DNA from 2 places in the Bradyrhizobium sp. BRP23 genome. Region 2 is predicted to be linked to the other one. Evidence: predicted binding sites of a transcription regulator. Region 2 holds the regulator's gene; the other holds the start of a gene.

Region 1 (8,908 bases), on a different contig from region 2:
TCCGGGACCACAACCGTGCCGGTGCCGAACGGCCAGATGCCGGCGATGGCCCGGAACAGCGTGGACTTGCCGGAGCCGGACGGTCCGGTCACCAGCACGCGCTCCGAGGCCTGAATGGTGAAGGCCTTGGCGGCCACCAGCGGCGTGCCGTTGGGCAGGTTCACGCAGAGCTGCTCGAGGTCGATATGGCGGCCAGCGACTTCCAGCGCGATGGCAGGCTCATGCGCCGGCAGATTGACCGCCGAGGCGACCGACATCTCGAAGCCATCGAGACGGGCAACCACCGCACGCCATTCGGCCAGGGATCGGTAGGCGCTCACGAAGAAGGACAGGGCCTTCTGCACGCTGCCGAAGGCGGAGCCGGTCTGCACCATCCCTCCAAGTTGAATCTTACCGGCAAAATAGGCAGGCGCGGTGAGGATGAAGGGGAAGATCACGGCGGCTTGGGAATAGCTCGCCGTGAAAGCAGTCAGACGCTTGGTCCGGCTCATGATCGCGTACCAATTGCCGACGACATAGCCGTAGCGGTGCAGCAGTCGTTCGCGTTCGGCCCCTTCGCCCTTGAGCAGTGCGATCTGTTCGGAGTTCTCGCGCACGCGGACGAGGTTGAAGCGGAAGTCGGCCTCGTAGCGCTGCTGCTCGAAATTGAGATTGACCAGAGGCGAACCGATCCAGTGCGTCAGCGCGGTGCCGAAGATCGCGTAGACGAGCGCCGCCCACACCAAATAGCCGGGAATGGGAAAGTCGAGGCCCGAGATATGCAGCGGTGCCGCGTTCGACAGCCCCCACAGAATGACCACGAACGAGAGCAGCGTGACGATCGAGGAGAGCAGTCCGATGCCGATATTGAGAGTCTGCTCGACGAAACTCCGGACGTCGTCGGTGATGCGTTGGTCCGGGTTGTCGGCCGCATCGCCCTTGAGCTGCATCCGATAGTGGGTCGCGCTATTCAGCCATTCGGCCAGATAGTGACGCGTCAGCCATTGCCGCCAGCGAATCTGGAGCCACTGATTGAGATAGAGCTGGTAGACGGAAAGCGCGACGCTGGCGCTCGCGAGCAATGTGAAGACGCCCAGCTCCCAGACGAAGCCGTTCCAGTCGCGCTCCTGGAGATAGTTGTAGAAGCGGCTGTACCATTGGTTCACGAGCACATCGATGGCGACCAGCAGCAGTTCGATCACGATCACCGCGCCGAGCAGGCCGCGGCCGGCCCATTTGTCCTCTGATCGGAAATAAGGGATGGCGATTCGCCAGACGATCGCGAGCGTGGCGCGGATGTTGTTCACAGAGCTGGATCTCCTCAGGGGATGTGCACGATGCCCAGAGCCAAATAGCTGAGGCGATGGCGGAAATGGGCGCGCTTAGACGAAAGTCGCAAGTTCTGCAATTTGCGTTGGATTGTCGCAGCCAGCAACCCTAGCATGGTGCCCGCCGGTGCGGGGCAGGGTGCTCCGGGATTTCGCGACCTTGTGAGCGGACGGGAACCGCCGGATGCGCGAGAACTTCGCGCCGCGGCTGCAACTGGCTGCCGATCGCTTTCTCGTTCGGCGTGGTCTTCGAAGGCGCCCCGGGCTTCGCCATGCCGGTGCGCCTGCATCCGACCATGCGCGAACCTTCTCAACGCCCCCGCCGTCTCATAGAAGGTGCGGCAAGTCAGGTCGGTCGAGAGGTCTCATGGTTTCGTTCCAGCGATTGGTGTGTGCGGCGGTTGCAATGTTCGCGATGTCCACACTCGCGCGTGCTCAGGAGGGGTTTCCGTTCGGCACCGAGATGACGCTGGAGGCGTTGCCGCAGGCAGGCTCGAAGCGGATTCCCAACATCGAGATCGGCGACAATGGCGAGGTCGTGCTGGAGCTCTGGTGCAAGGGCGGCAAGGGCCAGTTCTCGGTCGCCGGCAACACCGTGATCTTCGTGCCCGGCCAGATCCAGAACCGCAACTGTCCGCCGGCGAGAGCGCAGGCCGACGACGAGCTCGTCGCAGCCCTCGGCAGCGTCGAGACCTGGAAGCGCCAGGGCGACGTGCTGACGCTGATCGGCCCGAAGCCGCTGCGCTTCAGGACGACGGGGAATTAGGCCTCTGTCATTCCCCGCGAAGGCGGGGAATCCAGTACGCCGCAGCCTATCGATTCCATCGCTGCTGTCTCGGAGTACTGGATCGCCCGGTCAAGCCGGGCGATGACAGCGGTGGCTGTCTCAGCCTACTTCCACACCGACTTGTCGGCGTCCCAGCGCTGACCCTTCAGCTCCTTGACGAGCGCCTCGATCGAGCCGTTGTCGTCGGGCAGATCGCCTTCTTCGTCGAGGCTGGCATCGTCGGACAGATTGAGCCTGGCCCCGCTGCCCTCGTCGGCCGTCGTGGTCGCCGGGCTGCCGATCCAGAGCATGAGCTTGTCCGTGGTGCCCGGCTTGTCGGGCGAGACCAGGCCTGCGACCTCGATCGTGTCGGTGAGCTCGAGCGCCGGGAAGTCCTGGTTCGGCCGCTTGAACACCAGCTTGAGCCTGCCGGTGGCCGGGTTGAAGTTTTGCGCGACCGGCTTTGCCGCCAGCGTCCTGCTCAGCACGCTCGCCACCGCCGTTGCAAGCTTGCCCTTGTTGATCTTGTCGCCCTCGCGCCAGTCGACCGCAGGGAAGCGGATGGTGCGGTCCATCTCGGTCATGCCCGCGGTCCAGCCTGCGGCGGTGACGCCCGGCATTGCCTTGAACTTCGCCAGCAGCGCGCCGGCGCGCTCGGGATCGACCGACATGGTGATGGTCTGCTCGCCCGCGCGCAGCGCGTCGCAGCCGACATTGAGGCTCGCCAGCGTCACCTCGACCTCCTGGCCCTTCAGGCTCTTCAGGAAGTCGGTCGCGGCGTCGAGCTTGACCTTGACCGCGATCGCTTCCGGCGAGACGTCGGTGAAATCCTTCGGCTGCGGCGTGATGCCGTCGTCGGAGGCCTGACTGTCCAGGAATTCCTTTTCGCTGAGATCGGAATTGTCCGGCGAGGTCACTTCGGTCACCGCCTGGCCGACCGCGATCTGGCCGCGGAATTCGAACATGTCGCCGGACTGCTTGCGCGTCAGCTTGACGCTGACCGGCGACTTCTCACTGATGCTCTGCGTCGTTCCGGTCAGCGTCTGGCCGGCGACCTGGAGGTTGACGACGAAGCGGTCCTTGCGGTCGGAGTTCTTCGCGATGGGGTAGCAGACGTCGAGCACCGCCGCGGTCAGCGTCTTGCCCTGGCGCGTCTCCTTCAGGATCACGTCGGCATTGCCGTCCATCAGCCCGTCCATCGCGGTGAAATAGCGCGTCTCGGTTCCCCCCGGCGCGGTCGCCTTCGGCGACAGCTTCATCTGGGCGGAGGCCTGCGGCGGAACGGCGAGCAGGGCCAGAACGGCCGTGGAGCAAACCAGAAGCGCACGCATCGATGACATCCTCGCGCAACGGCCATGATCCGGAAAGCGTGAAGCGGTCTCTAGGATCATGCCCAAACAATCAGAATCGGCGCGCCACCGTAGTGGGTTTTGGCCGCTGGTTGAATCGGAAAGCGAAACGGGCAGGGTCGGCAAAAAAGAAGGCCGCCCGGAGGCGGCCTTCGCAACTCTGTCACGGAACGGAAGGCTTAGAAGCCGCCCATGCCGCCGCCGGGGGGCATCGCGGGCGGAGCTTCCTTCTTCGGCATCTCGGCGACCATGGCTTCGGTAGTCACCAAGAGGCCGGCCACGGAGGAGGCGTCCTGCAGCGCGGTGCGCACCACCTTGGCGGGATCGATGATGCCCTTCTCGACCATGTCGACATAGTCCTCGTTCTGGGCGTCGAAGCCGAAGGTCTCGGACTTGTTCTCCAGGATCTTGCCGACCACGATCGAGCCTTCCACGCCGGCGTTCTCGGAGATCTGGCGGATCGGGGCTTCCAGCGCCTTCAGCACGATGTTGATGCCGGCCTGGACGTCGCCATTGGCGTTGGTGAGACGGCCGACCGCCTTCTTGGCGCGGAGCAGCGCGACGCCGCCGCCCGGGACGATGCCTTCCTGAACCGCGGCGCGGGTGGCGTTGAGCGCGTCCTCGACGCGGTCCTTCTTCTCCTTGACCTCGATCTCGGTGGCGCCGCCGACGCGGATCACCGCGACGCCGCCGGCGAGCTTGGCGAGGCGCTCCTGCAGCTTCTCGCGGTCGTAGTCCGAGGTGGTCTCCTCGATCTGGGCCTTGATCTGGCCGACGCGGGCCTCGATGTCGGGCTTCTTGCCGGCGCCGTTGACGATCGTGGTGTTCTCCTTGTCGATCACCACCTTCTTGGCGCGGCCGAGCATCTTCACCGTGACGTTCTCGAGCTTGATGCCGAGCTCCTCGGAGATCAGCTGGCCGCCGGTCAGGATCGCGATGTCCTCCAGCATGGCCTTGCGGCGGTCACCGAAGCCCGGCGCCTTCACCGCGGCCACCTTCAGGCCGCCACGGAGCCGGTTGACGACCAGGGTGGCCAGCGCCTCGCCCTCGACGTCCTCGGCGATGATGACGAGCGGCTTGCCCGACTGCACCACGGCCTCCAGCACCGGCAGCATGGCCTGCAGGCCCGAGAGCTTCTTCTCGTGCAGGAGGATGTAGGCGTCCTCGAGCTCGGCGGTCATCTTCTCGGCGTTGGTGACGAAGTAGGGGCTGAGATAGCCGCGGTCGAACTTCATGCCCTCGACGATATCAACCTCGGTCTCGAGCGACTTGTTCTCCTCGACGGTGATGACGCCCTCGTTGCCGACCTTCTGCATCGCCTGGGCGATCATCTTGCCGATGGCGGCATCGCCGTTGGCCGAGATGGTGCCGACCTGGGCGACCTCGGAGGAGGCGGCGACCGGCTTGGCGCGCTTCTCGATGTCCTTGATGACGGCGGCAACCGCGGTGTCGATGCCGCGCTTGAGATCCATCGGGTTCATGCCGGCGGCGACCGCCTTGGCGCCTTCGCGCACGATGGCCTGGGCCAGCACGGTCGCGGTGGTGGTGCCGTCGCCGGCGAGGTCGTTGGTCTTGGAGGCGACCTCACGCACCATCTGGGCGCCCATGTTCTCGAACTTGTCCTCGAGCTCGATCTCCTTGGCGACCGTGACGCCGTCCTTGGTGATGCGGGGGGCGCCGAAGCTTTTCTCGATGACGACGTTGCGGCCCTTCGGGCCGAGCGTCACCTTGACGGCGTTGGCGAGAACGTCGACGCCGCGCAGCATGCGATCGCGCGCGTCTCCGGAAAACTTGACGTCTTTGGCAGCCATGGTCTGCAATCCCTCGTGTTATGTGATGTGTGTTGTCTTGTGCCGTGCGGCGGAACGATGGATGCCCGGATCGCCTGGATCCGGGCATGACATTCAGCGGCTGTTCAGGCGGACGGCCTTAGGCCAGCACGCCCATGATGTCCGACTCCTTCATGATCAGGAGCTCTTCGTTGTCGATCTTGACCTCGGTGCCCGACCACTTGCCGAACAGCACGCGGTCGCCGACCTTGAGGTCGATCGGGATCAGCTTGCCGGTCTCGTCGCGGCCGCCGGGGCCGACGGCGACGACCTCGCCCTGGGACGGCTTTTCCTTGGCCGTGTCCGGAATGATGATGCCGCCCTTGGTCTTTTCCTCGGCGTCGATACGTTTGACCACGACACGGTCATGCAGCGGACGAAATTTGGATTTAGCCATGACGTTTCCCTTTGGAGGCTCGCTTCGGAAGTAGTGGGGTCGGTGGGGCGGCGCTTCCGTCCGCCCTCGCGTCGAGGATCGAACGGCGCGCTTAGCAATCGGGCTTTCCGAGTGCTAATAGTGGGTCCGGAAATATGGCTTGGCCGCGATCCTGTCAAGCAAAGGTGGTTAAGCGATTGTTGAGGCGGATATAGGATGGTGGCATTGGAAACTCGCTCGGGGCGTCGCCGTAAAGAACGACGTCATTGCTCCGGCAGCGGTTTTGCGCTTGGCTGCGGGAGGGGTGCGGCCATGGTCTTGTTCGGGGGAATGCCATGATCAGTTCGGCTCACGCGCGCACGGTTGCCAATCTGGCGGCCGCCTCTTGTCTGGCGCTGCTGCTGGGCGCCTGCGGCGGCGGCTTCAACCTGCCGTCCCTCACGTCGTCCCCGCCGCCGCCCGAAGCCGAACCTGGCGTCGCTCCGGAAATGCCCGCCAGCATCCGCGCCGACGAGATCGTCGGCCGCTGGGGCCTCGCCTCGTTCCAGAACCCGGCCGATCGCGCCCGCACCGAGAAGATGGCGCGTGAGCAATGCAGGAACCCCTACGTGATCACCGCCGGTTCCTCCGGTGGCGTGATCATGCATCTCGCCGACCAGGCGACGCCGCAGGAGCTGCGGCTGAAGGGCTCGCCGAGCGGCAAGAACTACATCGGGCCGGCCGGCCCGACCCCCGGCGACCAGGACCGCGAAATCGTCTCCTTCGACGGTCGCGTCATGATCACCCGCTTCATCGACAAGGACGCCGGCACCCGCTACGGCAACATGGTCTACGTCCGCTGCGCGCCGAGGGCGTGACGGTCTCTTACCCTCTCCCCTTGTGGGAGAGGGTGGCTCGCCGCGTAGCGGCGAGACGGGTGAGGGGTCTATCTCCTCACGAACGGTCTTGCGAGTCGAGAGAACCCCTCATCCGGCGCTTCGCGCCACCTTCTCCCACAAGGGGAGAAGAAGAGTTCACGATCTGCACCGGCCAAAACAAAAAACGCCGGCCCAAGGCCGGCGTTTTGGTATTCCGATGTCGTCGCCGCTCAGTCGAACAGCGCGTCGATGTCGTCCTGCGAGGCGTGGCCGACGTCGCCGGCGAGCTTGGGGCCGTTGAGGAGCTTCTCGTCCTCGCTGCGGTTGTCGACCTGCGCGGGCACATGGGACTTGATCGCGTCGACGCCGCCCCAGATCTCCATCATCGCGTTGATGTGCTGCTCGATGAACTTCATCGTGCCCATGACCTTGCTGATGCGCTGGCCGGTCAGGTCCTGGAAGTTGCAGGCTTCGAAGATCGAGATGACGCGTTCCTGGATGTCGTCGGCAAGGCGCTTCTGCTGATCGATCGAGTCCACCTTCGACATCGCGCTGGCGGCCTGGTCGATCGATTCCGCGGCTTCGAGGATCTGCTGGGTCGCCTGCTCGGTGCCGCCGACCACCGCGCCGAGCTCGCCGTTGACCTTGGCCATCTCGCCGCCGTCGAAGCTCTTGCCGTGCAGCGTCGCGATCTCGCGCTTGGTGCGGTCGATGGCGTCGTGGATGAGGTCGAGTTCGACCTTCAGCTTCTCGCACTGCTCGATCTGCGCCCGGTAGGTATCGAGCATGGTGCGCGCTTCGGCAAGCTCGTGCGCGGTCGAGGCGTCGATCGCCGCCATGGCAGCGCTGCCGGACAGCGGGGCCGCGACGATGCCCTTCGCCATCTGGGCGCGGATCGCGCGCAGCTCGGCCATGATCTCGCTATGCATCGGGAGTGCCTCTTCAGTTACGTCTACAATGGGCATCTCGCCACCGACGATATCTTCGACGCGAAAACGCTTGCGGTGAACAGCCATCAGGATACTCCCCCCACCTCACTCACGCGTCTTTGTAGGCAGAAGCGATTTAACACGAAGTTCACAGCAGGAACTGCTGATCGGCCGCGCACGACGCGGCGCAAAGAAGCGATTAACCATCACCGCGCGGCATTCATCGAAAATAAACGCTGATCGCCAAATTGCAGGCGCGCTCGCGACGTGGTGAATCCAAACGCGCTGTCCGTTTACCAAACAAAACGGCTTTTGCTTTTTATTGACCACGTCGAAGAGCGCGGATCAGCCACCGGCTCTCCACGACGCATGTGATCTAGACGAAACAGTACAGAGTACGTCGATGTTCAAGAAAATGTCTGTCGCGCTGCTCGGCAGCGCTTGCACCTTCATGGCCGGCGCGAACGACGCGGGCGCCTTCGACAACAGCGTGCCGAACGATCCGCCCGCGGTGCTGTACCAGCCGCGCGTGCCGCCGGCGCCGGTGCGCGTGGCGTCCCATTCCAACATGGGCGGCGGCTTCATCGAATTCCTGTTCGGCGATGGCCCCGGCCGCGGCCCGGCCTACGCGCCGGAGCGGCCGGTGTATCAGCAGCAGCCGGGCTATTACGACCAGCGGCGCCTGCCGCCGATGGGCGAGCCGCAGATGCAAGGTGGGTATCAACAAGGCGGATATCAGCAGGGCGCGTCTCTGCAGCAGGAGGCGGTCGATCCGCGGCAGCGTCCGTTCGATCCGAAATTCGAGAAACAACTCGTTGACTATAGCGGCAAGGAAAGTCCCGGCACGATCGTGGTCGATACGCCGAACAAATTCCTCTATCTCGTCGAAGGCAACGGCCGGGCATTGCGCTACGGCATCGGCGTCGGCCGTCCCGGCTTCACCTGGTCCGGCGTGAAATCGATCACCGCCAAGCGCGAATGGCCGGACTGGACGCCGCCGGCGGAAATGCTCGCGCGCCGGCCCGATCTGCCCAGGCACATGGAAGGCGGCCCGGAAAATCCGCTCGGTGCCCGTGCGATGTATCTGGGATCGACGCTCTATCGCATCCACGGCTCCAACGAGCCCTGGACCATCGGCACCAATGTCTCCTCCGGCTGCATCCGCATGCGCAACGAGGACGTCATCGATCTCTATGGCCGCGTCAACGTCGGCACCAAGGTCGTGGTGATGTGAAGCGTCATGCGCTCGATGGAGCGATCAAGTCCGGGTGCCGCGTCGGCTCGAAATGCGCGGCGTCGAAGGGACGCTGCCGCGGCCAAACGTCCGCCTGAATAGTCCTACGTCCGCTGACGGTGCCTCGACCCGCGACGAGGGACAGCGGCGCGGCGAGGACGAGCTGATGAAGCCGAATGCGGTGCGCGAGCCGAGCGGTTCAGCCGCCGCACCGACAGCTCTGCCTTCCTGAGGCGCTCGTGCAGTCCCTCCAACTCGTAC
Region 2 (8,908 bases):
GCGTCAGCGGCAAGGACAAGGTCCCGGTGACGGTGGTGCAGTGGATCCGCTTCTCGAGCGGCGGCGCATCATTGCGCATCATCGCCAGCGCCCCGCGCGACCAATGGCAAGCCGCCTTCACCCGCTTCCGCACCGTACGCGACGGGATTCAGCCGAAGGGGTAGGATCCGAGGCGGGGATCCATACCGCGCGATCTCACGGTTGCAGGCGGATGCAGCGCCGACGAAGAGTTGTCGCCACACTCCTTCCTGTGGTTATGGATCCCGGGCTCGCGCTTTGCGCGCCCCGGGATGACGATAATGTTGGGGCCGAGAGCCCAACCGCTCATCAAGCCCGGCTGCATTTTCAGGCTTCTGTTCGTATACGAACGGAACTAGGCTTCCTTCCGTTGGATCATCCTGGAGGGGAGGTAGACATGCTGGTTCGGCGACAGGTCTTGGCAATGCTTGGAACGACGGCGCTGGCTACGCTCGCGCCAATCGCGCTGTTCGCGGCCGCACCGATCAAGCCGGACGAAGCGTCCGCGTTGCTCGTGATCGACGTGCAGAACTGCTTCCTGCCCGGCGGCAGCCTCGCGGTGAAGGAAGGCGAGCAGGTGGTGCCGGTCATCAACAAGATCTCGAAGGCATTCGCGAACGTGGTGCTGACGCAGGACTGGCACACGCCGGGCCACGTTTCGTTTGCGTCGGTCCATTCCGGCAAGAAGCCGTTCGAGACCGTCGATCTGCCCTACGGCAAGCAGGTGCTGTGGCCGGACCATTGCGTGCAGGGCACCGAAGGCGCGGCGCTGTCGAAGGACCTGTCGATCCCGCACGCCGAGCTCATCATCCGCAAGGGATTTCACAAGAACGTCGACAGCTATTCGGCCTTCCTCGAGGCCGATGGCAAGACTTCGACCGGACTCGCCGGCTACTTGAGGGGCCGCAAGATCAAGCGCGTCTTCGTCGCTGGTCTTGCGACAGACTTCTGCGTCGCCTGGACCGCGCTCGACGGGCGCAAGGCCGGCTTCGAGGTCTATGTGGTGGAAGACGCCTGCCGCGGCATCGACACGCAGGGCTCGCTCGCCAAGGCCTGGGCCGACATGGCCAAGGCGGGCGTGAAGCGGATTCAGTCCGCGGATATCGCGGTGAGCGCGTAGGCGGGGCGACATCTTCCGTCATTCCGGGGCGCGCTTCAGCGCGGCTATGGTGCGCAATTTGCGCACCTGAGAATCCATTGTGCGGTTGTCCTGTTGTTCAATGGATTCCGGGTTCTCGACTTCGTCGAGCCCCGGAATGACGCCAACACTCAGTTCGCCGCGCTGCTCGATTCGTTGTTGTTCGCCGCGGGCGCAGTCTTCGCGCCGCCCTTGGCGACGCCGACCAGCGCCGGGCGCAGCACGCGGTCACCGATGGTGTAGCCGGCCTGCATGATCTGCACCACGGTGCCCGACGGCACCGACGCGTCAGGCACTTCGTACATTGCCTGGTGGAAGTTCGGGTCGAACTTCTGGCCCTGAGGATCCAGCTTCTTCACGCCGTGTTTTTCCAGCGCGTTGAGCAGCGCGCGCTCCGTGAGCTCGACGCCCTCGATCAACGAGACCAGGCCGGGATCGGCCGCAGCACGCGCCTCCGCCGGAACGGCATCGAGTGCGCGCTGGAGATTGTCGGCGATGTCGAGCACGTCGCGCGCGAAGCCGGTGATGCCGTAGAGGCGGGCGTCGGCGACTTCCTTGGCGGTGCGCTTGCGCAAATTCTCCATCTCGGCCAGCGTCCGCAGCATGCGGTCGCGCGCTTCAGCCGCTTCCTTTTGCAGGGTTTCGACCGAACCCGGCTCGGGATCGTCGGGCATGATGTAGGGTTTCGACACCACGGGCTCGCCGGTCGCTGCAGTCGTGTCTTGGGGTTGCCGGTCTTGCTCGGTCATCGGCTCTGATCTCGAACTCGTTTCAGGGATGTTGGCCCGGATATCGTGCTTAAGCCCGCGAAAATCAAGCGCCCGTGATCGGCAGAAAGGCCGGTCAGCCCCCCAACAGGCGGCTGACGATGCGGGCGGCGTAGTCCACGGTCGGGATCACGCGGGCATAATTCAGCCGCGTCGGGCCGATCACGCCGAGAACGCCGACGATGTGGCCGGCGGCATCCCGATAGGGCGAGATGATGGTGGACGACCCCGACAGCGAGAACAGCTTGTTCTCACTGCCGATGAAGATGCGCACGCCTTCGGCGGTCTCGGCCCGGCCGAGCAGATCGATCACGCCGCGCTTGGTCTCGAGGTCGTCGAACAACAGGCGAACCCGCTCCAGATCCTCCAGCGCGTGCAGATCTTCGAGCAGATTGGCGTGGCCGCGGACGATGAGCTGACGGTCCTCGCTCTCGCCGCCGGACCAGCTGGCGATGCCGGCCGAGATCACTTTCTGTGTCAGCTGATCGAGCTCGGCACGGGCCTCGCCGAGTGCGGTCTCGAGCTCGAGCCGCGCTTCGGCCAAGGTCCGGCCCCGGATCCGCGCATTGAGGAAATTGCCGGCCTCTGTCAGCGCCGAAGAGGGAACTCCGGGCGGCAGCGTCAACACGCGGTTTTCAACCTGGCCGTCTTCGCCGACCAGGATAACCAGCGCTTTTTCCGGTTCCAGGCGGACGAATTCGATGTGCTTCAGCCGCGCGTTGGATTTCGGCGTCAGCACGACGGCGGCGGCCCGGGTCAGGCCGGAGAGCCGCATCAAGGCCTGGTCCAGCGCCGCCTCGACCGATTGCGCCTCGCCGACGGACGAGAGCTGGCTCTGGATCGCCTGCCGCTCGGCCTCGTTGAGGTCGCCGACCTGCATCAGGGCATCGACGAAGAAGCGCAGGCCCAGTTCCGTCGGCAGCCGGCCGGCGGAGGTGTGCGGGGCATAGATCAGGCCGAGCTGTTCCAGATCGGCCATGACGTTGCGCACAGATGCCGGCGACAGCGGCATCGCAATCAGGCGGGAAATGTTGCGCGAGCCGACCGGCTCACCGGTCGCGAGATAGCTTTCGACAATTTGACGAAAGATGTCGCGGGAACGCTCGTTGAGCTGGGCAAGGCCTGCGCGCGGCGCGATCAGATGGATCGGATCGTGATGGGCCACAGACGGTAACTCCTCTCGGATCCTTATAATTTGTCCATCCGGGCCGCGTCTGACAAGCGTTGCGTTTGCAGGCCGACGGTCAGGGGGTGAATAAGCCCTTGCCGCCCACCCCCGCCCCACCTACAAGCACCGCGAACAGCCTATTCCCGTGAGTTTTGGAGATTTCCCATGCGGCCAAGCCGCCGTGCGCCCGACGAATTGCGCCCCGTGACGCTGGAGCGCGGCGTGGTCAAATATGCGGAAGGCTCGTGCCTCGTTAAATTCGGCGACACCCATGTGCTGGTCACCGCCACACTGGAGGATCGCCTGCCGCCGTGGCTGAAGGGGCAGGGCCGCGGCTGGGTCACCGCCGAATACGGCATGCTGCCGCGCGCGACCTCCGAACGCACCCGCCGCGAGGCCTCCGCCGGCAAGCAGAGCGGCCGCACCGTCGAGATCCAGCGCCTGATCGGCCGCTCGCTTCGCACCATCGTCGATCTCGAAGCTCTTGGCGAGCGCCAGATCACGGTCGATTGCGACGTGCTCCAGGCCGACGGCGGCACGCGCACGGCCTCGATCACTGGCGCCTGGGTCGCGCTTGCCGATTGCCTCAACTGGATGAAGGCGCGCAACATGGTGAAGGCCAACGTGATGCGCGACAACGTCGCCGCGATCTCCTGCGGCATCTACAACGGCACGCCGGTGCTCGATCTCGACTATGCCGAGGATTCGGAAGCCGAGACCGACGCCAATTTCGTCATGACCGGCGATGGCCGCATCATCGAGGTGCAGGGCACCGCGGAAGGCGAGCCGTTCACGCAGGACGAGTTCCTGAAGCTGATCGCCCTGGCGCAGAAGGGCATTGCGCGTCTGGTGGACTTGCAGAAACTGGCCGTGGCGTAGTCAATAGGCCCATGCACCGCCGAATCACCGACAAGCTCGTCATCGCCACCCACAATCCCGGCAAGCTCGCCGAGATGAGGGAGCTGCTCGCGCCGTACGGGATCGAGGCGGTGTCGGCCGGCGAGCTCGGCCTAGACGAGCCCGAGGAAACCGGCAACGATTTCCGCAGCAACGCCGCGATCAAGGCGATCGCCGCGGCGGAGGCGACCAAGCTGCCCTCCTTCGCCGACGATTCCGGCATCGTCGTCGACGCACTCGACGGTGCGCCGGGAATCTACAGCGCGCGCTGGGCCGGCCCGACCAAGGATTTCAACGCGGCGATGGCGCAGATCGAGCGCCTGCTGCAGGAGCGCGGCGCCACCACGCCGGACAAGCGCAAAGCCCACTTCGTCTCGGCGCTTTGTGTGGCCTGGCCCGACGATCATCGCGAGGAGGTCGAGGCGCGCGTCGACGGCACGCTGATCTGGCCACCGCGCGGCACAGCCGGCTTCGGCTACGACCCGATGTTCCTGCCGGACGGGCACAGCCGCACCTTCGGCGAGATGACCAGCATCGAGAAGCACGGCCTGCCGCCGCTTGGGCTCGGCCTGTCGCACCGCGCCCGCGCTTTTCGGAAACTGGCGGAGATCTGCCTTGAGCCGCGCTAACAAGGATGCGTTTGGCGTCTATGTGCACTGGCCGTTCTGCCTGTCGAAGTGCCCCTATTGCGACTTCAACAGCCACGTCCGCCACGCCGCGATCGACGAGACGCGCTTCGCCGCCGCCTTCGCCCGCGAGATCGCAACGACCGCCGAGCGCGCGCCCGGCCGCGAGGTCACCTCGATCTTCCTCGGCGGTGGCACGCCGTCACTGATGCAGCCCGCCACCGTCGGCGCGGTGTTAGACGCGATCGGCAAGCACTGGTCCGTCGCAGGCGACGTCGAGGTGACTCTGGAAGCGAACCCGACCAGCGTCGAAGCCACGCGCTTTGCCGGTTATCGCATCGCCGGCGTCAACCGCGTCTCGCTCGGCGTGCAGGCGCTCGATGACGCCTCGCTCAAAGCGCTCGGCCGCATGCACAGCGCGCGCGAAGCGCTCGATGCCGTCGCCATCGCGCGCCGCGCGTTCGACCGCTATTCGTTCGACCTGATCTACGCCCGCCCCGACCAGACGCCGGCGATGTGGGCGGGCGAGCTGCGGCACGCCATCGATGAAGCGGCCGAGCATCTGTCGCTCTATCAATTGACGATCGAGGAAGGCACGCCCTTCTTCGGCCTGCACCAGGCCGGCAAGCTGAAGACGCCGGACGAAGCGGTCGCCCGCGCGCTCTACGACGTCACGCAGGAGACCTGCGACAAGCTCGGGCTGCCCGCCTACGAGATCTCCAATCACGCGCGGCGCGGCGCCGAATGCCGGCACAATCTGGTGTACTGGCGCGGCGAGGAATATGCCGGCATCGGCCCGGGCGCACATGGCCGTCTCGACATCGACGGCGTGCGCCACGCCACCGCCACCGAGAAGCGTCCCGAGGCCTGGCTGATGCGGGTCGAGACCAACGGCGACGGTGTCGTCAGCGACGAGCTCCTCAACAGCGAGGAGCGCGCCGACGAATTCCTGCTGATGGGTTTGCGTCTCGCCGAAGGCATCGATCCCGAGCGCTACAAGGCCCTCGCCGGCCGCCCGCTCGACCCCCGCCGCATCGCGCTCTTGCGCGAGGAAGGCGCGATCACCGTGGATGCGACGGGACGGCTGCGCGTGACCAGCAGCGGTTTTCCGGTGCTGGATGCCGTGGTCGCGGATTTGGCGGCTTAGCGGATCTCGTAGCCCGGATGGAGCGTAGCGCAATCCCGGACGGTCTCACCGCGTGGACAGAACCCGGATTACGCTGCGCTCCATCCGGGCTACGAAACCATTACGCCCCAAAGCTCTTCGGCGAGCCCGCCACCGCAACGCCGCCGCCTTGCGTCACCTTCATCACCGCAAGTCCGCGTTCATTCGTGCCATCAGCACGGAAGCGGAACAGGCCGTCGATGCCGGCAAAGCCGGAGGGGTTGGTGAGCACGTCGGAGGAGAAGCGCTGGCCGCCTTGCGTGCGCGCCAGCGCGGCAACGAGCGCGACCGCGTCATAGGAAAGGGTCGCGGTGCGGATCGGCTCCGCGCCGTATTTCGTGCGGTAGCGGCCGGAGAAGGCGCGGAAGCCGGCCGGATCGGGCGCGGCGTAAAGGCCGCCCTGCAGCGCGGCGCTGGCATAGACGCGCGGATTGTCCCACAGGCCGGTGCCGAGCAGCTGGATGTTGCGCAGGTTCGCGCCCGCGGCCGTCATCGCATCCGCCACTGACACGACGGCATCGCCGTCATCGGCAATGAATAGCGCGTCCGCACTGCCGAGCTGCTGCGCCACGGTGCGCGCGGGCGTGGCGCGATCGGCACCGTATTTCTCGAACGCAACGATGCGCCCGCCGCGCCGCGGCACCGCCGCCTTCACCGCGGCCTCGACGACATTGCCATAGGCGTTGTCGGGCACCAGCACCGCGACGGAGCGCTTTCCGATGCCGGCGGAATATTCGACGATGCGGTTGACGTCGGACTCCGGCAGGAACGAGAGCAGATAGACGCCGCGTCCGGCGATGCTGGAATCGGTCGAGAAGGCGATGACGGAAATGCCGCGCGTGCGCGCGACCTGCGCCACCGCCGGCACCGATTGCGCGAACAGCGGCCCGAGGATGATCTCGGCACCCTCGTCGACCGCCTGCTGCGCGCCGGCCTGCGCGCCTTGCGGGCTGCCATTGTCGTCCTTGATCAGGAGCTGGATGTTCGGGTTCTGGAACTCGGCCAACGCCATCTCGGCGGCGTTGCGCATCGATTGCGCGGCGAGCCCGGCATTGCCGGCCGCGGAGAGCGGCAGGATCAGGCCGACCTTCACGCCGCCGGTGCCGGCGGTCGTCGCCTGCTGCTGCGGTCCTGCCGGCTGGGCCGGCGGCGCGGAGCTCGAGAACGGGTTGGAGAACTGGCTGAGGCTTTGCTGCACGCCGGCGCAGGCCGACAGCACGGGCGCGCCGAGCAACAGGCCGAGAGCAGTCCGCCGGGTCGCCCCTGGCGATGGGGATCCCGGAAGGTGAGACTTTGGATGACGCGGGCCGACCATGGCAGCTTCTCTTCCGACCCGCCGTCGCCGGCTGATCACGACATTGCTTTCCGCGACGGGGGGCCGCGGATTCAGGCAGTGTGTCGGCAAATAGTTAACCAAAACAAAAGGATAACAACCGCTTAACGCGGCCGCAATCCCGTCCCGGCAGCTCTTCGCCGTCACTCATTCACTCATCAAGGCGGCGTTTCCGTCGCGAATATGGCGCGAGGGCCCCTCCTGCCTCCCGGCGCGATCTCGACCGATCACATTCCCGTCCGTTCCTCGCCCCTCACCCGGATACGATCTTTGGGCACGATCTTTTTCGGCGAGCCGGTTCCCAGCCTTAGCGATCGTGCCTAAGTTGGCTCCATTATGCGCGCAAAGCCGGCCCCGATAAATACGCCTGAAGCTCAAGACGCCGCCTCGCACGGTTTCTCCATCGATGCCCATCGGCTCGCGGCGCCGAAGGCCGCGCCGGGCCTCCATCTGGTCGCGACCCCGATCGGCAATCTCGGCGACATCACCCTGCGGGCGCTGCAGACGCTCGCCGGCGTCGACGTCATCGCCTGTGAGGACACCCGCATCACACGCCGCCTGACCGAGCGCTATGCGATCACGGCCCAGCTCAAGCCATATCACGAGCACAATGCGGAGGCCGCGCGTCCCAAAATCCTCGAAGCCCTCGGGCAAGGCGGCTCGGTCGCGCTGGTGTCGGACGCCGGCACGCCGCTGATCTCCGATCCCGGCTTCAAGCTGGTGCGCGAGGTCTGCGCCGCCGGCCATGCGGTGTATGCGCTGCCCGGCCCGTCCTCGGTGCTGGCCGCGCTGTCGGTCGCCGCGCTGCCGACCGACCGCTTCTTCTTCGAAGGCTTCTTGCCGGCGAAATCAACCGCGCGGCGCAGCCGTCTCACCGAGCTCGCCCGCATTGACGCGACGCTGGTGATGTTCGAGTCAGGCAACCGCGTGCAGGATACGCTGGCCGATCTCGCCGAGATCATGGGGCCGCGCGAGGCCGCGATCTGCCGCGAGCTGACCAAGCTGCATGAGGAGATTTCGCGCGCCACGCTGAGCGAGCTGGCGCGCGAGGCTGCAACGCTGGAGACACGCGGCGAATTCGTGCTGGTGATCGCTCCGCCCGCGGCCGACGCCGAGGTTCTGACATCGGACGCGCTCGATAGTCTGTTGCGCGAGCAGCTTGCCGCGCACAGCGTCAAGGATGCCGTGGCGCACGCGGTCGCGTTGTCGGGCCGTCCGCGCCGCGAGGTCTATGCCCGCGCGCTCGAGCTCGCAAAGGACTCGCGGGGCAGCGATGGCGAAGACTGAGATTCCTGCGGAACCGAAGGTCGCGTCGCCCGAGCGCGTCGCGGCGTTCCAAACCGGTATTTCCGCGGAGAGCCGCGCCGCCGCCTACCTCATGGCCAAGGGCTACCGCATTCTCGCCAAACGTTACCGCACCCCGCATGGCGAGATCGACATCGTGGCGCGGCGCCGCAACCTGATCGCCTTCGTCGAGGTCAAGGCCCGCGCCACGCTGGACGAGGCCGCTTTCGCCGTGACGCCGCGCCAGCAGCAGCGCATCATCGACGCCGCCCAAGGCTGGCTCGCAGCGCATCCCGAGCATGCCGAATTCGAATTGCGATTCGACGCCATGCTGATTGCGCCGCGCTCGCTTCCGCGCCATCTGTTGGCGGCATTCGACGCCTCGACCTGAAAGGCAGCCCATGAAACTGAACGTCGCCGTCCAGATGGACCCCATCGCCCGCATCAACATCAAGGGCGATTCCACCTTCGCGCTGCTCTTGGAGGCGCAGAAGCGCGGCCATGGCCTGTCC

The links. Region 2 encodes HrcA, which represses chaperone genes, less so after heat shock. Its sites were predicted from a motif close to GTTAGCACTCNCNNNNNGNGAGTGCTAAC; they were not measured.
Region 1: I6F24_RS16150 (co-chaperone GroES) is a predicted target of HrcA. The motif match lies at 5,739-5,767, and genes of this name have one in related genera.

What each region holds. Positions count from the first base shown of each region.
Region 1 is NZ_JADYVW010000005.1:254,913-263,820, forward strand. It holds gene I6F24_RS16130 (ABC transporter ATP-binding protein/permease) at 1-1,286, opposite strand, end outside; gene I6F24_RS16135 (META domain-containing protein) at 1,675-2,073, shown strand; gene I6F24_RS16140 (hypothetical protein) at 2,199-3,404, opposite strand; gene groL (chaperonin GroEL) at 3,602-5,233, opposite strand; gene I6F24_RS16150 (co-chaperone GroES) at 5,352-5,648, opposite strand; gene I6F24_RS16155 (hypothetical protein) at 5,963-6,484, shown strand; gene I6F24_RS16160 (protein phosphatase CheZ) at 6,715-7,500, opposite strand; gene I6F24_RS16165 (L,D-transpeptidase) at 7,817-8,647, shown strand.
Region 2 is NZ_JADYVW010000015.1:149,713-158,620, reverse strand. It holds gene I6F24_RS31070 (hypothetical protein) at 1-164, shown strand, start outside; gene pncA (bifunctional nicotinamidase/pyrazinamidase) at 416-1,138, shown strand; gene grpE (nucleotide exchange factor GrpE) at 1,288-1,905, opposite strand; gene hrcA (heat-inducible transcriptional repressor HrcA) at 2,000-3,088, opposite strand; gene rph (ribonuclease PH) at 3,257-3,970, shown strand; gene rdgB (RdgB/HAM1 family non-canonical purine NTP pyrophosphatase) at 3,982-4,617, shown strand; gene hemW (radical SAM family heme chaperone HemW) at 4,604-5,761, shown strand; gene I6F24_RS31035 (penicillin-binding protein activator) at 5,862-7,094, opposite strand; gene rsmI (16S rRNA (cytidine(1402)-2'-O)-methyltransferase) at 7,449-8,399, shown strand; gene I6F24_RS31025 (YraN family protein) at 8,386-8,787, shown strand; gene gshB (glutathione synthase) at 8,798-8,908, shown strand, end outside.